DNA from 3 places in the Streptomyces sp. NPDC050121 genome. Region 1 is predicted to be linked to each of the others. Evidence: riboswitches for the same ligand, from Rfam matches in the RefSeq annotation. Region 1 holds a riboswitch; each other region holds the start of a gene.
The links. A riboswitch is a leader RNA that binds a small molecule or an ion and turns the genes downstream of it on or off. The one in region 1 is predicted to bind thiamine pyrophosphate.
Positions count from the first base shown of each region.

Region 2: another riboswitch for thiamine pyrophosphate. It lies ahead of thiC (phosphomethylpyrimidine synthase ThiC); the one in region 1 lies ahead of thiO (glycine oxidase ThiO).
Region 3: another riboswitch for thiamine pyrophosphate. It lies ahead of ACIBTS_RS10170 (thiamine ABC transporter substrate binding subunit); the one in region 1 lies ahead of thiO (glycine oxidase ThiO).

Region 1 covers NZ_JBITJV010000049.1:10,864-17,921, reverse strand. Annotated here, with positions in the region: gene pknB (Stk1 family PASTA domain-containing Ser/Thr kinase) at 1-1,732, opposite strand, end outside; gene ACIBTS_RS42870 (thiazole synthase) at 1,873-2,667, opposite strand; gene thiS (sulfur carrier protein ThiS) at 2,673-2,873, opposite strand; gene thiO (glycine oxidase ThiO) at 2,870-4,036, opposite strand; TPP riboswitch at 4,034-4,145, opposite strand; gene ACIBTS_RS42855 (hypothetical protein) at 4,198-4,548, shown strand; gene ACIBTS_RS42850 (NAD(P)/FAD-dependent oxidoreductase) at 4,581-5,828, shown strand; gene ACIBTS_RS42845 (Rv2175c family DNA-binding protein) at 5,888-6,253, shown strand; gene thiE (thiamine phosphate synthase) at 6,330-6,977, shown strand.
Region 2 covers NZ_JBITJV010000020.1:163,791-170,848, reverse strand. Annotated here, with positions in the region: gene ACIBTS_RS28320 (SsgA family sporulation/cell division regulator) at 1-440, shown strand, start outside; gene ACIBTS_RS28315 (YibE/F family protein) at 581-2,413, opposite strand; TPP riboswitch at 2,686-2,875, shown strand; gene thiC (phosphomethylpyrimidine synthase ThiC) at 2,868-4,694, shown strand; gene ACIBTS_RS28305 (hypothetical protein) at 4,796-5,671, opposite strand; gene ACIBTS_RS28300 (metallophosphoesterase) at 5,864-6,949, opposite strand.
Region 3 covers NZ_JBITJV010000005.1:125,083-132,140, reverse strand. Annotated here, with positions in the region: gene frr (ribosome recycling factor) at 25-582, shown strand; gene ACIBTS_RS10190 (phosphatidate cytidylyltransferase) at 582-1,760, shown strand; gene ACIBTS_RS10185 (SRPBCC family protein) at 1,933-2,382, shown strand; gene ACIBTS_RS10180 (hypothetical protein) at 2,448-3,119, shown strand; gene rlmN (23S rRNA (adenine(2503)-C(2))-methyltransferase RlmN) at 3,184-4,290, shown strand; TPP riboswitch at 4,315-4,423, shown strand; gene ACIBTS_RS10170 (thiamine ABC transporter substrate binding subunit) at 4,507-5,583, shown strand; gene ACIBTS_RS10165 (ABC transporter permease) at 5,676-7,058, shown strand, end outside.

The DNA.
Region 1 (7,058 bases):
GCGTCACCGTGTCGCCGGCGGCGGCCTTGCCGTCCGCCGCCGGGGACTGCGCCGCGACCTGCCCCTTGTCGAACTCGGAGTTGACCTCGCCGGCGGAGACCTTCACCTTCAGGCCGGCCCCCTCCAGCTCCGCCCTGGCGTCCTCGAGGTCCTCGCCGGTGACGTCCGGGACGTCGATCGGGCTGCCCTTGCTGACGACGAGGGACACGGCGGTGCCCGCGCGGCGCTTCACCCCCGCCTGCGGGTTCGTGCTGATCACGAAGCCCTTGATGACGTCCTTGCTGAACTCCTGGGTGACCAGACCCGGCTCCAGGCCGTCCGTCTTCAGCAGCTGCTCGGCCTTGTCCAGCCGGGAGCCCTGCACGTCCGGCACCTTCACCATCTCGGGGCCGTCGGAGACGGTGAGCGTCACGGAGTCGTGCTTGCGGATGCGGGCGCCCGGCTCGGGGTCGGTGTCCATGACGGTGCCGCGCCTGACGGTGTCGCTGTACTCGTGCCGGACCTTGCCGACCTCGATCCCGGCCGCCTCCAGCCGCTTCCTGGCCTCGGCCTCCTTCTGCGTCAGCACCGCCGGCACCCTGGTGAACTGCCCGGAGTTGATGTACCAGACGCCCGCGCCCACGCCGAACACCAGCAGGGCCACGGTGACGAGCGCGAGCACCCCGCGCCGGGGCCGCCGCACGGAACGGCGCCGGGGCGGCAAGGGCGGCGGACTCTGGAACCGGGAGGTCCGGTTCAGGGCGGCCTCGTCGGCGGCGGTGTCGTCCTCGTTGACGGGCAGCGGCCGTGGCACTGTCAGCGAGCGCGGGATGACGCTCGTCCGGTCCTCGGCGATGTCGTGCCCGGCGGAGACGGCCTGCGGCGGCAGCGCGTCCAGCTGGTCCTCGGTGAGCGGGGCGCGCGCCTGTCGCACCTGCGCGAGCAGCGCGACGGCGTCGTGTGGCCGGACGTCGGGTGTGCGGGCGGTGGCCGAGGCGACCAGCTCGTCCAGCTCGAACGGCAGCCCGGGGACGAGGGCCGACGGCGGCGGAACGTCCTCGTGGAGGTGCTTGTAGAGCACGATCGCCGGGGAGTCCCCGTCGTGCGGCTTCTCACCGGTGAGCATCTCGTAGAGCACGACCCCGCACGCGTACACGTCGACGCGGGGATCGGCGGCGCCGGGCTGCTCGATCTGCTCGGGAGCGAGATAGGCGACGGTCCCGAGGACGGCCCCGGTGGTGCTGGTCACGGTGTCCACGGACCGCACCAGCCCGAAGTCGGCGACCTTGACCCGCCCGTCATCCCCTATGAGCACGTTCTCGGGCTTCATGTCCCGGTGCACGAACCCGGCCCGGTGCGCGGCGCCGAGCGCGGCGAGCACCGGCTCCAGGATGTCCAGCGCGGCCCGCGGCTGCAGCGCCCCGCGCTCACGCAGCACGTCACGCAGCGTGCAGCCGGCGATGTACTCCATGGCGAGATAGACATACGACGCGTCCGCACCCTGGTCGAACACCTGAACGACATTCGGGTGGGCGAGCCGCGCGACGGACTTCGCCTCCCGGATGAACCGCTCGACGAACACCTCGTCGGCGGCGAGCGCCGGGTGCATCACCTTGAGCGCGAGCACGCGGTCCAGGCGGGTGTCCACGGCCCGGTAGACCGTGGCCATCCCGCCGACCGCGATCCGCGCCTCGACGCGATACCGGCCGTCGAGCACCTGCCCGACCAGAGGGTCCTGAAGGGTCGTGTCCACGCAGGCGAGTGTACGAGCCACGACCGACACCACCGCATCCTCCGGCCCGATCACCCCTGACTGCAGCCGACCTGTAACGCGATCGAGGAGAGGCCGGGGGGAGCGGGGCGGTGGAGAGGCCGGGGGGAGCGGGGCGGTGGTCAGAAGGCGGGACGCTCGGGGTCCAGCGCCGCCCGGCCCGCGGTGGGGGACGACGCCTCGGCGAAGTAGCGGCGGGGGATCCGGCCCGCCAGGTGGGCCAGCCGTCCCGCCTCGACGCCGGCCCGCATCGCCGACGCCATCCGCTCGGGATCCCTCGCCCGCGTCACCGCCGACGCCAGCATCACCCCCGCGCACCCCAACTCCATCGCCAACGCCACATCCGACGCCGTACCGGCCCCCGCGTCCAGAATCACCGGCACACGCGCGTGCTCGACGATCAGCTGGAAGTTGTGCGGGTTGCGGATGCCGAGCCCGGAGCCGATCGGCGAGCCCAGCGGCATCACCGCGGCACACCCCGCATCCTCCAGCTTCCGTGCCAGCACCGGATCGTCGTTCGTGTACGGCAGCACCGTGAACCCGTCGTCCACCAGCGTCTCCGCCGCCTCCAGCAACTCGACCGGATCCGGCAGCAGCGTCCGCTCGTCGGCGATGACCTCCAGTTTGATCAGATCGGTACCCAGCGCCTCCCGCGCCAGCCGCGCCGTCAGCACCGCCTCCCCGGCCGTGTAACACCCCGCGGTGTTCGGCAGCACCCGGATGCCGAGCCGCTCGAGCACCGACAGCACGGAGCCGTGCACGGAGGGATCGACGCGCCGCATCGCGACCGTCGTCAGCTCGGTCCCGGAGGCGACCAGCGCCCGCTCCAGCACCTCCAGGCTGGGTGCACCCCCCGTACCCATGATCAGCCGGGACGAGAAGGACGTACCCCCGAGGACGAAGGAATCGTCGGCCATGGCGCTCAGCCTCCCTGTACGGCGGTCAGGACTTCCACCCGGTCGCCCTCGCTGAGCGCCGTCGCCGACCACCGCGCGCGGGGGACGACCGTCTCGTTGAGCGCGGCGGCCACCCCGGAGGGCGCCGGCGTCAGGGACCGTACGACGCTGTCGAGAGCCGTGCCGGGAGCGACCTTTTGCCGCTCGCCGTTCACCGAGATGTTCATGCGGGCTGCTCCGAGAGTGCGGCGGCGCCGAAACGCCGGGGTGTGAAGGGACGGGCCTCGTCCGGGAGCTCCCCGGTGGCCAGGACATGCGCCATCGCGTCACCGGTCACCGGCGTCAGCAGCACCCCGTTGCGGTAGTGCCCGGTGGCCAGCAGCAGCCCGTCCAGGCCGGTCGGCCCGAGCAGCGGCGCGTTGTCCGGGGAGCCGGGGCGCAGCCCCGCGCGCGTCTCGGTCAGCGGCAGCTCGGTGATCCCCGGCACCAGTTCATGGGCGTCGCGCAGCAGCTCGTACACGCCCCCTGCCGTCACCGTCGTGTCCCAGCCCAGTTCCTCGCTGGTCGCGCCCACGACCAGCTCGCCGTTCTCCCGGGGCACCAGATAGACCTGGCTGCCGCGCACCACGGCCCGCACCGTCCGGCTCAGGAACGGCGCGTACCGCCGTGGCACGGTCAGCCGCAGGACCTGCCCCTTCACCGGCCGCACCGGCGGCAGCACGTCCTGCGGGACCCCGGCCAGCCGCCCGCTCAGACTGCCGCCGGCGAGCACCACCTGTCCCGCCCCCAGCGCCGTCCCGTCCCGGGTGACGACCCCCGCGGCCCGCCCGCCCACCACGGACAGCCGCTCGGCCCACGCCCGCCGGAACACCACGCCCGCCCGCTCGCACGCGGTCACCAGCGCCGCGGCCAGCCGCCGCGGATCGACCTGGTGGTCGCCGTCCACCCGCAGCCCGCCGCGAACTCCCGGCGCGAGCATCGGCTCAAGACGGCGGCACTCACGCCCCGACAGCCACTCCGACGCCAGCCCCGACTGCCGCTGCAGGGCGTGCAGCTCGCGCAGATGGGCGCGGTCGTCGGCGTCCAGCGCGACCGCGAGCGTGCCGCACCGCCGGTAGCCGAGGTCGTGGCCGGTCAGCTCCGTCAGCTCCGCCGCGAAGTCCGGATAGCGGCGCGCGGAGGCGAGATTCAGGCCGAGCAGGGTCTGCTCGCCGTGGTGCAGTTCCGTGACGGCGGCCAGCATCCCGGCCGCCACCTGGGCGGCCCCGCCGCCCGGTTCCGGGTCGACCACCGCCGTGGCGAGGCCGCGCTGCGCGGCCCGCCAGGCCGTGACCAGCCCGATGATCCCGCCCCCGATGACGAGGACGTCTGACGTACGTGGAGACGACATGGGCGTCCAGCCCCTCCCTTCGCCGGCATGACCCGGATCAGGTTCGTACGGTCGGAGGCCGCCAGCCTCCCTCTCAGCCCGGTGCGTCCGGGCTCCCGCGAGTGCTCTACGTTGGCCACCCTAGCCCGATGCCGTATGTCTCAGTAAGGGAGCCTCCGCCCGTGCCCCGTTCGCTCGACGGTCTCGTCCTCGCCCCCGTCGCCGACCAGGCCCCGGGCCAGGTCGGCACCCGCACCCGCTTCGCCTACCGCGAGCAGGACGGCGTGATCTGGGCGGACTACGCGGGCGGCGACGTCGTACGCGGCCATCTGGTGGGTACCCGGCAGGGGGACCGGCTCGACTTCCGCTACGTCCAGCTCAAGCAGGACGCGACGACGTCCTCGGGGCACTGCGTGTCGACGGTCGTGGAGCTGCCCGACGGGCGGGTCCGCCTGGAGGAGACCTGGGAGTGGGAGTCGCAGACGGGCAGCGGCACCAGCGTTGTGGAGCAGGTCACGGAACACGACGGCTGACTGACGAATAGTCAGTTGTCTAAGGTGATCAGGTGAGTGAGCGCAGGCAGGAAGAAGGCGGCCCGGCCGGGCGGCGCGTGGTGGTCGTCGGCGCGGGCATGGCCGGGGTGCAGACCGCGGTCGCGCTGCGCGAACAGGGCTTCGACGGCACGGTGACGCTGATCGGCGCCGAACCCCACCAGCCCTACGACCGGCCACCGCTGTCCAAAGCCGTCCTGCTCGGCAAGTCCGAGGGCTCCGCCTTCGACGTCGACTTCGACGGCCTCGGCATCGAACTGGTCCTGGGCCGCGAGGTCCTCGGCCTGCGCCCCGCCGACCACGAGCTGGACACCGAGGCCGGGCCCGTCCCGTACGACGTCCTCGTCCTCGCCACCGGCGCCGAACCGATCCGGCTGCCCGGCGCCGAGGGCGTGCCCGGCGTGCACCTGCTGCGCACCCTGGACGACGCCGAACGGCTGCGGCCCGTGCTCGCCCGGCAGCACGACGTCGTGGTCGTCGGCGCGGGCTGGATCGGCGCGGAGTTCGCCACGGCCGCACGCGAGGCCGGCTGCGCGGTCACCGTCGTGGAGGCCGCCGACCGGCCGCTGGCCGGGGCGCTGCCCGCCGAGGTGGCCGCCCCGATGGCCGCCTGGTACGCCGACAGCGGTACGGCCCTGCGCACCCACGCGCGCGTGGAGCGCGTCGAGCCCGGAGCGGTCGTCCTCGACGACGGCTCGCGGCTGCCCGCCGACGCCGTCGTGGTCGGCATCGGCGCCCGCCCCGCCACCGCCTGGCTGGCCGGCTCCGGCATCGAGCTCGGCGCGCACCGCGAGGTCGTGGCCGACGCCTGTCTGCGCACCTCCCTGCCGGACGTGTACGCGGTCGGCGACTGCGCCTCCTTCCCTTCGGGCCGGTACGGCGAGCGGCTCCTCGTCCACCACTGGGACAACGCCCTCCAGGGGCCGCGCACGGTCGCGGCGAACATCCTCGGCGAGGTCACCGGCGAGCCCCCGGCCGTCTACGACCCGGTGCCGTACTTCTGGTCCGAGCAGTTCGGCCGCTTCGTCCAGTACGCGGGCCATCACACCGGCGCCGACCGCACCCTGTGGCGCGGCGATCCGTCGGGACCGGCCTGGACGGTGTGCTGGCTGCGCGAGGACCGTCTGGTCGCCCTGCTGGCCGTGGGGCGCCCCCGTGACCTCGCCCAGGGCAGACGGCTGATCGAGGCCGCCACACCCATGAACCCACGGCTTCTGGCGGACCCGGCACGCCCGCTGAAGGCGGCGACGGCCTCCGCGTGAGCACCTGGTCGGACCGGCCCGGCTTCCGACTGTCAGTGGCAGATGGCAGGCTTGTTCCCGTGACCGAGATTGACGCAAAGATCGATGCTCTCGTCCCCGCCTGGCTCACCGTGCCCGACATCGCGGAAATGCTCGATGTCGAGGTGACGCGCGTCCGGCAGCTGGTCAAGGAGGGCCAGCTCATCGCCGTACGCCGTGGCGAGAACCGCGCGCTGCACGTTCCCGCCGCCTTCATCGACGGGGACAAGGTGGTGAAGGGCCTGTCCGGGACCCTGACCCTGCTCAGGGACGACGGCTTCACGGACGAGGAGATGCTCGAGTGGCTCTTCACCCCCGACCCGAGCCTGCCCGGCACGCCGGCCCAGGCCCTGAGTGAGAATCGCGGCACGGAGGTGAAGCGCCGCGCCCAGGCGCTCGCCGTCTGAGCCGAGGATTCGCACCATCACCCGGCGTACGGGGGCTCGCCCGCCCTCGTACGCCACCACCCTGGGGGGACTTCGTATGCCCGACACCGCCCGCGGCCGCCTGGCCGACACCCGTCTGTACCTGTGCACGGATGCCCGCACCCGTCAGGGCGACCTTCCCGAGTTCCTGGACGCGGTCCTCGCGGGCGGCGTCGACATCGTCCAGCTGCGCGACAAGGGCATGGAGGCGGCCGAGGAGCTGGAGCATCTGAAGGTGTTCGCGGACGCCTGCGCCCGGCACGGCAAGCTGCTCGCGGTAAACGACCGCGCCGACGTCGCGCATGCCGCCGGCGCCGCCGTCCTCCACCTCGGACAGGGCGACCTGCCGGTCCCCGCGGCCCGCGCGATCCTCGGCGAGGACGTCCTCATCGGCCGTTCCACGCACTCCGAGGCGGAGGCCGAGGCCGCCGCCGTCCAGGAGGGCGTGGACTACTTCTGCACCGGCCCGTGCTGGCCCACCCCCACCAAGCCCGGCCGGCACGCCCCCGGCCTGGACCTGGTCCGGCACACGGCCTCGCTGGGCGCCGACCGCCCCTGGTTCGCCATCGGCGGCATCGACCTCGGCAACCTCGACGAGGTGCTGGCGGCGGGCGCCCGCCGGGTCGTCGTCGTGCGGGCGATCACGGAGGCCGACGATCCCGGCGCCGCGGCCGCGGAGTTCGCCAAGCGGCTGAGCTGCGCGTAGCGCACGGTGGACGCACGGCTGTCCAAGGGATGGACAACAAGTCGACAATTCGGGCAAATTTGCCCCATCCGGTTGGGGGAC
Region 2 (7,058 bases), on a different contig from region 1:
AGTCCGTACAGGCAGTACAGGCAGAGGTCATGATGAGCTTCCTCGTCTCCGAGGAACTCTCGTTCCGCATCCCGGTGGAGCTGGGTTACGAGTCGTGCGATCCCTATGCCGTGCGACTCACCTTCCACTTGCCCGGTGACGCCCCGGTGACCTGGGCCTTCGGGCGTGAGCTGCTCATCGACGGGGTGGGCCGGGCGTGCGGCGAAGGGGACGTCCGTGTCTCGCCCGTCGATCCCGATGTGCTGGGAGAGGTTCTGATCCGGCTTCAGGTCGGGGGTGACCAGGCGTTGTTCCGCTCCTCGGCGGCTCCCCTCGTTGCGTTTCTCGACCGCACCGACAAGCTGGTACCGCTGGGCCAGGAGGGTGCACTCGCCGACTTCGACGCGCATTTGGACGAAGCGCTGGACCGGATCCTGGCCGAGGAGCAGAGTGCCGGCTGAGACGTCGGCGGCGCAGGGGTGACGGAGCACTTCGTCATGGGTGGGGCCGTGCAGGAACGCTTCTTCTCGAGGCGTTGGGGGAAGCGGGGCGCACGCCCGAGAGCCGGCCAGTGCGGTTCGGCTCCCGGGTGCCGGTCGGCTCAGCGTTTGCGTCGCCTGCCTCGGCCGCCACGGCCCGGGGCGGGACCCGCGGCCGTCGCTCCTGCCGTAACCCCCGTAGCCGCCGGATGCGTCTCCGGGGCCAGGGCGGGGGCCGTCGCGGCGCCCGGACGGTCGGCGGAGACCACGAGGGCGGCCAGGGCCGTCGTGACGGGCACGGAGGCGACCAGGCCGATCGACCCCACCAGCGTGCGCACGATCTCCTCGGCGACCAACTCACTGTTGGCGACGGCGCCCACACTGCTCTGGGCGATCGAGAAGAGCAGCAGCAGCGGCAGCGCGGCACCGGCGTAGGCGAGGACGAGCGTGTTCACCACGGACGCGATGTGGTCGCGGCCGATGCGGATGCCTGCCCGGTACAGCCCGCGCCAGCCCATCGACGGGTTCGCCTCATGCAGCTCCCAGACCGCCGACGTCTGGGTGACCGTCACATCGTCGAGGACACCGAGCGAGCCGATGATGATGCCGGCGAGCAGCAGACCACTCATGTCGATCGACGGGTACAGCCCGTGGATCAGGCCCGTGTTGTCGTCCGTGTTGCCCGTCAGCGCGGCCCAGTCGATGAACACCGAACCCAGGATGCCGATCAGCAGCAGCGAGATGAGCGTGCCGAGCACCGCGACCGAGGTGCGGGCCGAGAGACCATGACACAGATAGAGCGCGATCAGCATGATGGCGCTCGCTCCCACCACCGCCACGACCAACGGGTTCGAGCCTTGCAGGATCGCGGGCAGGACGAAGAAGTTCAGCAGCAGGAAGCTGATGGCCAGTGCGACCAGCGCCATGACGCCCCGAAGCCGCCCGACGACCACGACGGCGACCGCGAAGATGAGGGCGAGCACGGTCATCGGGACGCGGCGGTTCACGTCGGTGACCGAGTACTGCAGGTCCTTCGGCGCGGAGGGCTCGTAGGCGACCACGACCTTCTCGCCCTGTTCCAACTGCCGTGACTGGTCCGGCTGGACGATCTCGGTGAACGTCCGACCCTTGTCCTTACCGGTGTCCACACGGATCGTGGCCTTCTTGCAGGATCCGCTCGCCTGCTGCTGTGCGGAGGATCCCTCGGCCGTGGAGGTGTCGCCGGTCGGTGTCTCGCGCGAGGCGTTCACCGACGCACAGCTCACGCTCACGACCTTGGTGACCGTGGCCTGCTGGGTCTGCCGGTCGAAGCCGACCCCCGTGCGCTCGTGCGCCGGCGCGCCACCGGGCCACAGCACCACGAGCCCGACCACCACGGCCACGCCGAACGGGATGAGGATGGCCGCGATGACCTTGCGCAGGTGCTGGGAGACGGGGGCCGCAGGGCCATGGCTGTGACTGTGCCCGTGACCACCCCCGGAACCGTGCCCATCTCCGGGCCCCGGTCCGGGCCCGTTGCCGGAATCGTGACGTCGCCCGTGCCCGTGCTCCCCGTGGCCGTGTCCGTGTCCCCCGTGCCTGTGCCCGTGCTCGTCGCCCGGGCCATGTGCCTGGCCGTCACCAGGTCCCTCGCCAGAGCCGTGCCTGGTGCCGTTTCCGGGACCGTTCCTGGGGTCACCGCCATGACCATGGTCGGGATTCTGCCCATGACCGTGCTCGCCGCGCCTGCGGCCGTATCCGTACTCGGGGCCGGCGCCGGCCCCGTAGCCGGTGCCGACGCCGGTGTCCGCGTCGGAACCGTCGCGACGGCCGTATCCAGGACCGTATTCAGGTTCGTACCCGTACCCTCGCCCGTTGCCGCCTCCCGCCTGGTTCCCCGGGCCGGGGCCTCCGCCGGGGTCCTGCGCCCGGCTCCTGGGGGTTCCACCGCGCCCCAGCCGACCCAGCCCGCCCAATCCACCGGCGTACCCCGGTCCGTGATCTGGGTACTGCCCGTGATCACGCTCGCCATCGTGACCGCTGTGGACATCGCGGTCGTTCCCGGGGCTGTTTCCGGAGCCGCCGCCAGGACCGGGGCCACTGGCGGCGCCGTTTCCGGAGCCCGGCCGACGGGGCGGCTCGGGGGGCGGGTACGGGGGCTGGTGTGTCGTGGTCACCGACCGATCATCGCAAGAACGACAGGGGCCCTCTGTTCACCGCGCCCGAATTGACGCTAGCGTGGAGGCACCTTTGCACACGCGGGAGCTCGGAGCACCGGGCTGAGAGGGCGCTGACCTCCGTCTTAGCGGTGTTTCACGTGGAACGTCTCTCGATTCGAGTGATGTTTCACATGAAACGTCGGCAGGCGGTAGCCGCTGCGTCGACCGCCGAACCTGTTACCGGGTAATGCCGGCGTAGGGAGTAGGTCTCATGACCAACAAGGACACACGCACGCCTGCCTTCACGCAGAACGCGACCAGCGAAAAAGAGGTCGACGCGAATACCGTGGAGGCCGGGAAGTCCATCGGCTGGCACAAGGGCTACGTCGAGGGCACTCGCCCCGACCTGCGGGTGCCGGTCCGTCAGGTGCACCTCACCAACGGGCAGTCGGTCACGCTGTACGACACCTCCGGCCCGTACACCGATCCGCTCGCCGACACCGATGTCCGCAGGGGGCTGTTGCCGCTGCGCGAGAACTGGATCATCGCCCGCGGGGACACCGAAGAATACGCGGGCCGGCCGGTCCGTCCCGAGGACGACGGCCTCAAGCACACGTCGCCGCGCGGCGGTCTGCGCAACCTCGACGCGGTCTTCCCCGGGCGGCCGCGCCTGCCGCGTCGCAGCAGGGACGGCGCGGCGGTCACCCAGCTCGCGTATGCGCGCCGGGGGGAGATCACGCCCGAGATGGAGTTCGTGGCCATCAGGGAGAACGTTTCTCCGGAGGTCGTCCGCGAGGAGATCGCGGCGGGCCGCGCGGTGTTGCCGGCCAACGTCAACCACCCGGAGATCGAGCCGATGATCATCGGCAAGCGGTTCCTGGTGAAGGTCAACGCCAACATCGGCAACTCGGCGGTGACGTCCTCCATCGAGGAGGAGGTGGAGAAAATGACCTGGGCGACCCGCTGGGGCGCCGACACGGTCATGGACCTGTCCACCGGCCGGAACATCCACACCACCCGTGAGTGGGTGCTGCGCAACTCCCCCGTCCCGATCGGCACGGTTCCGCTCTACCAGGCATTGGAGAAGGTGGACGGCCGGGCCGAGGAGCTCACCTGGGAGATCTACAAGGACACGGTCATCGAACAGGCCGAGCAGGGTGTGGACTACATGACGGTCCACGCCGGTGTCCGCCTCCCGTACGTCCCGCTCACCGCCAACCGGAAGACCGGCATCGTCTCGCGCGGCGGCTCGATCATGGCGGCCTGGTGCCTCGCGCACCACAAGGAGTCGTTCCTTTACGAGAACTTCGAGGAACTCTGCGAGATCCTCGCCGCCTACGACGTCACGTACTCGCTGGGCGACGGGCTGCGGCCGGGTTCCATCGCGGACGCCAACGACGAGGCGCAGTTCGCCGAGTTGAGGACGCTCGGGGAACTCAACCGGATCGCGAAGCGTTTCCATGTACAGACGATGATCGAGGGCCCGGGACATGTCCCGATGCACAAGATCAAGGAGAACATCGACCTTCAGCAGGAGATCTGTGATGAAGCTCCGTTCTATACGCTCGGCCCTCTGACGACGGACGTCGCGCCGGCGTACGACCACATCACCTCCGGCATCGGTGCCGCGATGATCGCCTGGTGGGGCACGGCCATGCTCTGCTATGTCACGCCCAAGGAACATTTGGGCCTGCCCAACCGTGACGACGTCAAGACCGGCGTCGTCACCTACAAGATCGCCGCCCACGCAGCCGACCTCGCCAAGGGGCACCCCGGTGCACAGGAATGGGACGACGCGCTGTCCGACGCCCGCTTCGAGTTCCGCTGGGAGGACCAGTTCAACCTTGCCCTCGACCCGGACACGGCACGGGAGTTCCACGACGAGACACTTCCGGCCGAGCCGGCGAAGACGGCCCACTTCTGTTCCATGTGCGGGCCGAAGTTCTGCTCGATGAAGATCAGTCAGAGCATCACCGAGCGGTTCGGTGGTGGGGCGGCCGACGGGGCCTCGGCGGAGGAGATCGCCGAGGGGATGCTGGAGAAGTCGAAGGAGTTCGCGGCGAGCGGCAACCGGGTCTATCTGCCACTGGCCGACTGACAGACCATCTGCCTGCCTGTCGGCCTGCCTGCCTGCCTGTAGGCCCGGCGTACGGCTTGCGCTCCCCTCGGCAAGGGTCGGCGGGGGCGCAAGCCGAGTGCCTATTCCGGCCGGTTCTCCGGGCCGCCGAAGTCCGGGCTCGTGTAGTCCGGGCTGCTGAAGCTCGGGCGGGGGCCCGTCGAACGGCCGTCGTCCGGGCTGGTGAAGCCCGGCCGGTCGTAGCCGATCTTCGGAAGGCGGCCTGTGACCGTCGGCGGGACCGGGTCGGTGTGCAGGGCGGGCGCCGCACCGGGGGCGGCGAGTGCCTCCCGGAGGAACGGCAGGATGCCGCGTTCCAGCAGGGCCTCCCGCCAGGCCTCCCTGGCCGCGGCGACCTCCTCGCTCAGCTCGCCGTACGGTTCGGCCTCCAGGGAGGGCCGGTTGCGCAGGGCGGCGAGCAGCAGCGCGACGGTGGCGACGAGGATCGCGGCCACGGCCACGGCACCGAACGCCCACCCGGCGGTGAGCATGGTCCTGGCGAACGCCTGGTCGGGGTCCAGCGCCCTGAGGAGGTAGCCCACGAGCAGGAAGATCACCGCGGCGGTCCCGGCGAGAACGGGGGTGAGGACGGCGGCGACGGCGCCCGCCCCGGCGGCCTCGGCGGCCTGGGCCGCCTCCCCCATGGTGGTGGCGAGCCCCATCGCGGTCGCGCCCGGCTCGGCGGAGCCGGTCTCGGACGTGGACGACGGGGTGGACGGCGCGGGGTGGCGCAGTTCCTCGCGGACCTTTATGTAGTGCTGGTACTCGGACGCCGCGGCCACCGTGATGAGCGCGGAGGCGTTGAGCGCCATGGTGCGCAGCTGTTCGGGGTTGAGCCGCTGCCCCACAGCGGCCAGTTCCGGGTGGTGTGGTGCGGAGCGCAGCGCCTCGTCGAGGATCCGCTCGTACTCCTGGCGGTCCTCGCTGTGCAGGTGCTGCGGAACGCTGTTCATGTGCATCCCCCGATGCTCCGTAGGGCTTGGGGCTCGCATGCCAACGAGCCGTCGGGCAGAAACGGAGGGGAGCCTGCTACGGATAGACCGATGGTAGAGCGGCGACGGCATGAGGTGACAGGGGGTTTGCCGAAATTGGCCGCTGGCCTGCGGCGTCGCCGAGGTGTCCGAACGGGGCCCTGGCCGGCCCCGGAACGCTCAGATATTCAGGGGAAGTTGCTGGACCAGCAGTTTTCCGGCCATCGTCACGCCACCGTCCATCGCGATGGCCAGCCCGTCGGCGTAGACGTGCGGTCCTTCGACGTGCGGACCGCCGTTGTCCTCGCCGTCCTCCGAGCCGACTTCGCCCAGCAGATAGGGAATTGGGCTGTGGCCGTGAACGATGCGGGTGCCGCCGTACGTATCGAGCAGGGAGCGGACGGCGTCCGCGCCGCCCTCGTCGCGGAAGGAGAAGCGCTTGGTGAACTTGCGGAACAGATCCCACACCTCGTCCGCGTCGTTACGCGTGATCGTCTCGCGGACGGTGTCGTTGACCGCCTCGATCGAGTCCCCGTAGTCGAGGTAGGCGGTGGTGTCGGAGTGGACGAGCAGGTGGCCGTCGACCTCCTCGACGGCGTCGAGGCGGGCCATCCACTGCAGGTGGTGGTCCTGGAGGCGGTCCATGTCGTACTTCTGGCCGCCGTTGAGCAGCCAGGCCGCCTGGAAGGTGGCGGTGCCCGCGCCGGAGTTGACGGGGGTGTCGCCGAAGCGCTTGGCGCCGAGCAGCAGCAGCTCGTGGTTGCCCATCAGGGCCTTGCAGTATCCGCCGGCCGCGGCGGCCTCGGCGGACAGCCGCATGACGAGGTCGATGACGCCGATGCCGTCCGGGCCGCGGTCGGTGAAGTCACCGAGGAACCACAGCCGGGCGGTGCCCGCGCACCAGTTGCCGGCGGCGTCGATCAGGCCCTTCTCCTGCAGTGCGGCCACCAGTTCGTCGAGGTAGCCGTGCACGTCGCCGACGACGAACAGCGGGCCCGGCCCGGTCGCGGGCAGCGGAGCCTGGACGGCCGCCGGGTCCACGGCCACCTGAAGGGTGTCACCGCGACGGTTGATGACGGGCAGATCGCGCTGGGTGGGCGTGTAGCCCTCCGGATGCTCCAGCGGCTCATCGAGGGGCGGCGCGGCGTTGCCGGGGTGCGCGCCGTGGTCGTACGGACCGGTCTCGTGGACGTACGCGGGCACCCGGAAGTCACGCAACGTCGCCGTCCGCTCCGCCTCGGGTCCCTGACCGGCCCCCTGAGTCATCAGACCCCTCCACCATCGCGCCGCATCTGCACTCTTCGGGCTGCCTGGTCGCAGCGGCCCGCGGTGCCGTGCGCCCATCATAGGAATGCGGATCGTGCCGTGTGATGAC
Region 3 (7,058 bases), on a different contig from region 1:
ACTCAAGACACGCAGGAGCAAGTGGTGATCGAAGAGACCCTCCTCGAGGCCGAGGAGAAGATGGAGAAGGCCGTCGTGGTCGCCAAGGAGGACTTCGCCGCGATCCGCACCGGCCGTGCGCACCCGGCGATGTTCAACAAGATCGTGGCCGACTACTACGGCGCGCCGACGCCGATCAACCAGCTGGCTTCGTTCTCCGTGCCGGAGCCGCGCATGGCGGTCGTGACCCCGTTCGACAAGAGCGCGCTGCGCAACATCGAGCAGGCGATCCGCGACTCCGACCTGGGCGTCAACCCGAGCAACGACGGCAACATCATCCGGGTGGTGTTCCCCGAACTCACCGAGGAGCGCCGCCGCGACTACATCAAGGTCGCCAAGGGCAAGGGCGAGGACGCCAAGGTGTCCATCCGCGCGGTCCGCCGCAAGGCCAAGGACGCGATCGACAAGCTCATCAAGGACGGCGAGGTCGGCGAGGACGAGGGCCGTCGTGCGGAGAAGGAGCTCGACGACACCACCGCGAAGTACGTCACTCAGGTGGACGAGCTCCTGAAGCACAAGGAAGCGGAGCTGCTCGAGGTCTGATGAACGACTCATCCTGGGGCTCACCGCCACACACCGGGTCGCGGGCCGGGTACTGGGGGCCCGTCGACCAGGGGCCTGTCCAGGGCGCTGCCCCGGCGGGTTCCGCGTACGATGCGCCTGAGGCGCAGCAGACTCGCCCCATGCCCGTCGTCCCCGACGTATCCGCACACGGCGGTCACCAGGATGACGACCGGGGGGCCGCTCGGCTGGGCGGCCCCTTGTTCCGAGACGAGACCTACGGCGGCGCCCACGCCGGCGCCGCCCACGGTGACGACACCCCGTCGGCACAGCCCCCTGCGGCAGTGCCGCAGAATCCGGAGCCCATGCCCGACGCCCCTCACCCGGCGCCCGCACCGCAGAAGAAGAGTGCGGGCCGAGACCTGGGCGCGGCCATAGGGGTCGGGGTCGGGCTCGGTGTGGTGATCGTCGCGTCGCTGTTCGTCGTCAAGGCCGTGTTCGTCGGGGTGATAGCCGTCGCCGTCGTCGTGGGTCTGTGGGAGCTGACCAGCAGGCTGCAGGAGCGCAAGGGCATCAAGGCGCCGCTCGTGCCGCTCGCGGTCGGCGGCGCGGCGATGGTCGTCGCCGGCTACGTGCGGGGGCCCGAGGGCGCCTGGGTCGCCATGGCCCTCACCGCGCTCGCGGTGCTGGTCTGGCGGATGACGGAACCGCCCGAGGGCTACCTCAAGGACGTCACGGCCGGCGTCTTCGCCGCGTTCTACGTTCCGTTCCTGGCCACCTTCGTCGCCCTGATGCTCACCGCCGACGACGGGGCCTTCCGCGTCATGACGTTCCTGCTGCTGACGGTCGTCAGCGACACGGGCGCGTACGCCGTCGGCTGGCGCTTCGGCAGGACCAAGCTCGCCCCGCGCATCAGCCCCGGCAAGACCCGCGAGGGTCTGCTCGGCGCGGTGTCGTTCGCGATGGTCGCCGGCGCGCTGCTCATGCAGTTCGTGATCGACGACGGGACCTGGTGGCAGGGTCTGCTGCTCGGCTTCGCCGTCGCGGCCAGCGCCACGCTCGGCGACCTCGGCGAGTCCATGATCAAGCGGGACCTGGGCATCAAGGACATGGGCACGCTGCTCCCGGGCCACGGCGGCATCATGGACCGGCTGGACTCGCTGCTGCCCACCGCTCCGGTCGTATGGCTGCTGCTCGTGCTGTTCGTGGGTTCCGGCTGATTCAGACTGATCCAGGCTGATTCCGGCCGACCCGAGCGCGTTCTTCGGCTTGTGCGGGCCCCCGTCCTGACCTCAGGGCGGGGGCCCGCTGCCGTGGCCGCCGGGGCGGCCGAGTGGGACGATTTCTGGTGCGGGCTCTCAGGGGGGATCTCCCTGGAAGGGGGCGGGCTTCATGTCCGACTTCCGTGATTCGATCGACGTCGACCGCAGCCCCGAGGACGTCTGGGCGTATGTCATCGACCCGTCCCATCTGCCGGAGTGGCAGCAGAGCGCCGTCTCGGCGGAGCCGCTCGACCCCGGGCCGGTGGGCGTGGGCTCCCGGCTGCGGATCACCCGGCACGTCGGCCGCAGGGACGTGCCGATGACCATGGAGTACACCGAGTACGACCCACCGCGCGCCTGGGGTCTGCAGGGCGTCGACGGCCCCATCCGCGGCCATGTCCACGGCGAGATCACTCCGCTCGACGACGGCCGCCGCTCCCGCGTCACGATGGAGCTCGACTTCGAGGGCAAGGGCATGGGCAAGATCCTTCTCCCGCTCGTCGTCCGCGCACAGGTCCGCAAGGAGCTCCCGCACAACGAACGGCTGCTGAAGGACCGGCTGGAGCACGGGATGGCGTAGCCCCGCCCCGCTCGATGGAACTCCCGGCTGTGTGTCCCCCTCTCACTGTGTGAAGGGGGACACACATGAAGTTGATGACTCGGTACGCACCCGTCGCCGTGGTGCTTGCCTTCTGCTGCCTGCCGCTGACCGCCTGCGGCACGCAGCACGCCGGGGAGCGAACGGCTGCCACGTCCGGGCCGGGATCGTCCGCGACGGACGAGACGAGCGACGACCAGGGCAGTCTTCCGGACGAGACCACGGACGACGGCCAGAGCAATCTCCCGGACGAGACCAGCGACGACCAGGGCAGTCTTCCGGACGAGACCACGGACGACGGCCAGAGCAATCTCCCGGACGAGACCACCGACGACGGCCAGAGCAACCTTCCCGACGAGACGAGCGACGACCAGGGCAGCCTTCCCGACACCACCAGCGACGACCAGGGCACCGACGGCCCTGCGAGCGGTCCGCACCGCTGGTTCCCGATGCTCCGCGAATTCCGCGCCTACCTCACGACGGACGCCCCGAAAGCGGATGCAGCCCTCGCCTCCCACGTGACGAGCGTCCACATCCGGGTGCCCGCGGACAGCGCCCGCAGCGTGGCCGTGGTCCGGGTCGACTTCGGTGTGGGAGAGCAGGACAGCGCGGACCGCACCGCGAAGGTGTTCGGCGACTGGCGGCGTGCCCTGTACGGCGATCACGGCCACGTGGAGGTCCTCGGCCCGGCCAAGACCACCGCCGAACGGAACTGGTAGCCGCCCCGCACCCGGATCCGGGCGGCCCGGGCCACCCGATTCGATCTGCGACACTGGTAAGGCCATGCCTAAGCCCGGAGAACTCACTTTCGTCGCCCCCCGCGGAGCCAAGAAGCCGCCGCGGCACCTCGCCGACCTCTCGCCCGCCGAGCGGAAGGAGGTCGTGGCGGAGATCGGTGAGAAGCCGTTCCGTGCCAAGCAGCTGTCGCAGCACTACTTCGCGCGCTACGCGCACGACCCGGCGGAGTGGACGGACATCCCCGCCGGTGCGCGCGAGAAGCTGCGTGAGGCGCTGCTGCCGGACCTGATGTCGGTCGTCCGGCATCTGTCGACGGACCAGGGGACCACACGCAAGACCCTGTGGCGGCTGTTCGACGGCACGCTCGTGGAGTCGGTGCTGATGCGCTACCCGGACCGGGTGACCATGTGCATCAGCTCGCAGGCCGGGTGCGGGATGAACTGCCCGTTCTGCGCCACCGGGCAGGCGGGGCTCGACCGGAATCTGTCCACCGCCGAGATCGTGCACCAGATCGTCGACGGGATGCGGGCGCTGCGGGACGGGGACGTGCCCGGGGGGCCTGCCCGGCTGTCCAACATCGTCTTCATGGGGATGGGCGAGCCGCTCGCCAACTACAAGCGGGTCGTCGGCGCCATCCGCGCGCTCACCGACCCGGCGCCGGACGGGCTCGGGCTCTCGCAGCGGGGCATCACCGTGTCGACGGTCGGGCTGGTGCCCGCCATCCACCGGTTCGCCGACGAGGGCTTCAAGTGCCGGCTCGCGATCTCCCTGCACGCGCCCGACGACGAGCTGCGCGACACCCTCGTCCCCGTGAACACGCGGTGGAAGGTGCGGGAGGTGCTGGACGCCGGGTTCGAGTACACCGAGCGCTCCGGGCGCCGGCTGTCCATCGAGTACGCGCTGATCCGCGACATCAACGACCAGGCCTGGCGCGGTGACCGGCTCGGGCGGCTGCTGCGGGGCAAGCCCGTGCACGTCAACCTCATCCCGCTCAACCCGACCCCGGGCTCGAAGTGGACGGCCTCCCGGCCGGAGGACGAGAAGGCGTTCGTCGAGGCGATCGCCGCGCACGGCGTCCCCGTGACCGTCCGGGACACCCGTGGTCAGGAGATCGACGGGGCGTGCGGTCAGCTCGCGGCCACCGAGCGGTAGTCTTTAGGCCGTACACATATCTTCATATTCCGACAGGGGAGCGCCACAGCGCTGAGAGTGCGGCATCCAGGCCCGCAGACCCTCTGAACCTCGCCCAGGTCATTCTGGGTAGGAAGTTCGGTCATCACTCGAGCTGTTGCGCCCTGCCCGGTGTCCGTTCCGTGCGGACCCGGGCAGGGCCGCGTCTCTTCCTGGTCACCCCCAGGAGGAAATCCAGTGCAGAACAAGACCATCGTGGCCGTGGCCGTCGGGCTCGGCCTGCTCACGCTGTCCGCGTGCGGGTCGACGGACGGCGGCGGGGGAGCGACGGAGTCCAAGACCGTCACCCTCGTCAGCCACGACTCGTGGGCCGTCTCCAAGAGCGTGCTCGCCGACTTCGAGAAGCAGTCCGGCTACAAGGTGAAGGTCCTCAAGGACGGCGACGCCGGGCAGGCCGTCAACAAGGCCATCCTCACCAAGGACCACCCGCAGGGCGACGTCTTCTTCGGAGTCGACAACACCCTCCTGTCCCGCGCCCTCGACAACGGGCTGTTCCAGCCGTACGAGGCGAAGGGGCTCGCGCAGGTCGAGACCCGCTTTCAGCTGGACGCCGGCAAACACCGGGTCACGCCCGTCGACTACGGCGACATCTGCGTCAACTACGACAAGAAGTACTTCGCCGAGCACAAGCTGACCCCGCCCGCCTCCTTCGACGACCTGGTGAAGCCCGCCTACAAGAACCTCCTCGTCACCGAGAACGCCGCCACCTCCTCGCCCGGCCTCGGGTTCCTGCTCGGCTCGGCCGCGAAGTACGGCGACGGAGGCTGGGAGGGCTACTGGAAGAAGCTCAAGGCGAACGGGGTGAAGGTCGTCGACGGCTGGGAGCAGGCCTACAACGAGGAGTTCTCCGGTTCGGCCGGGGGCAGGAAGGCGGGAGCGGACCGGCCGCTCGTCGTGTCGTACGCCTCCTCGCCGCCCGCCGAGGTGATCTTCGGCGATCCGAAGCCGACCACCGCTCCGACGGGCGTCGCGACCGGCACCTGTTTCCGCCAGGTCGAGTTCGCGGGGCTGCTGGACAACGCGGCCGACGGCAAGGGCGGCAAGGCGCTGATCGACTTCCTGATCAGCAAGAAGTTCCAGGAGGACATGCCGCTCAACATGTTCGTGTACCCGGTGGTGAAGGGCGCGGCCGTGCCCGCCGAGTTCACCCAGTACGGTCCCGCCGCCAAGGACCCCGAGACCATGGACCCGGCGAAGATCGCCGACCGCCGCGACCAGTGGGTCAAGTCATGGACCTCGCTCGTACTGAAGTAGCCCTGGAGAAGAGGCCCCCGGGGGAGCGCACCCCCGGGAAGGGCGCCCCCGGGAAGGGCACCAAGGAGAGCGCGGCGGCGCGGCTCGCTCTGATGACCGTGCCCGTCGCGTTCTTCGCGGTCTTCTTCGCCTACCCGGTCGCCGCGATCGTCGCGCGCGGCCTGAAGACGGACGGCGGCTGGCAGTTCGGGCGGTTGTGGGACGTGCTCGCGCAGTCCGACATCCGGCACGTCCTGTGGTTCACCACCTGGCAGGCGCTCGCGTCCACCGCGCTCACGCTCCTGGTCGCGCTGCCGGGCGCGTATGTGTTCGCGCGGCTGGACTTTCCGGGCAAGCAGGTGCTGCGGGCCGTCGTCACCGTCCCGTTCGTGCTGCCGACGGTCGTCGTCGGTACGGCGTTCCTCGCGCTCGTCGGGCGCGGCGGACTGCTCGACGAGCTGTGGGGCGTACGGCTGGACACCACCGTGTGGGCGATCCTGCTCGCGCATGTCTTCTTCAACTACGCGGTCGTCGTACGGACCGTGGGCGGGCTGTGGTCGCAGCTCGACCCGCGGCAGGAGGAGGCGGCGCGGATGCTGGGCGCGTCCCGGCTGAGGGCCTGGCGCACGGTCACGCTGCCGGCCCTCGGGCCCGCCGTCGCCGCCGCCGCGCTGATGGTCTTCCTCTTCACCTTCACCTCCTTCGGTGTGGTGCAGATCCTCGGCGGCCCCACCTTCTCCACGCTCGAAGTGGAGATCTACCGGCAGACCTCCGAGATCTTCGACCTGTCGACGGCGGCCGTCCTCACGATCGTCCAGTTCGTGGCCGTCGGCGCGATCCTCGCCGTGCACGCCGCCGCCGTACGACGGCGGGAGACCGCGCTGCGGCTCGTGGACGCCTCCGTGACGGCGCGCCGGCCGCGTGGGACCGGGCAGTGGGCGCTGCTCGCCGGGGTGCTCGCCACGATCGCCGTGCTGCTGGTGCTGCCGCTCGCGGTGCTGGTGCAGCGCTCGCTGGACACGCCAGGCTTCGCCTACTACCGGGCGCTGACCAGCGACGACGGCAATGTCTTCCTGGTTCCGCCGATCGAGGCGATCGGTAACTCCCTGCAGTACGCCATCGCCGCGACCGCCATCGCGGTGCTGATCGGCGGGCTGGCCGCCGCGGCCCTCACCCGCCGGGACGCCGGGCGGCTGGTCCGTGGCTTCGACGCGCTGTTGATGCTGCCGCTCGGCGTCTCCGCCGTGACCGTCGGCTTCGGGTTCCTGATCGCGCTGGACGAGCCTCCGCTGGACCTGCGCGGTACGTGGATCCTGGTGCCGCTGGCGCAGGCGCTGGTCGGCGTGCCCTTCGTCGTACGGACCATGCTGCCGGTGCTGCGGGCGGTGGACCAGCGGCTGCGTGAGGCGGCGGCCGTGCTCGGGGCGTCGCCGTGGCGGGTGTGGCGGGAGGTGGACCTGCCGATGGTGCGGCGGGCGCTGCTGGTCGCGGCCGGG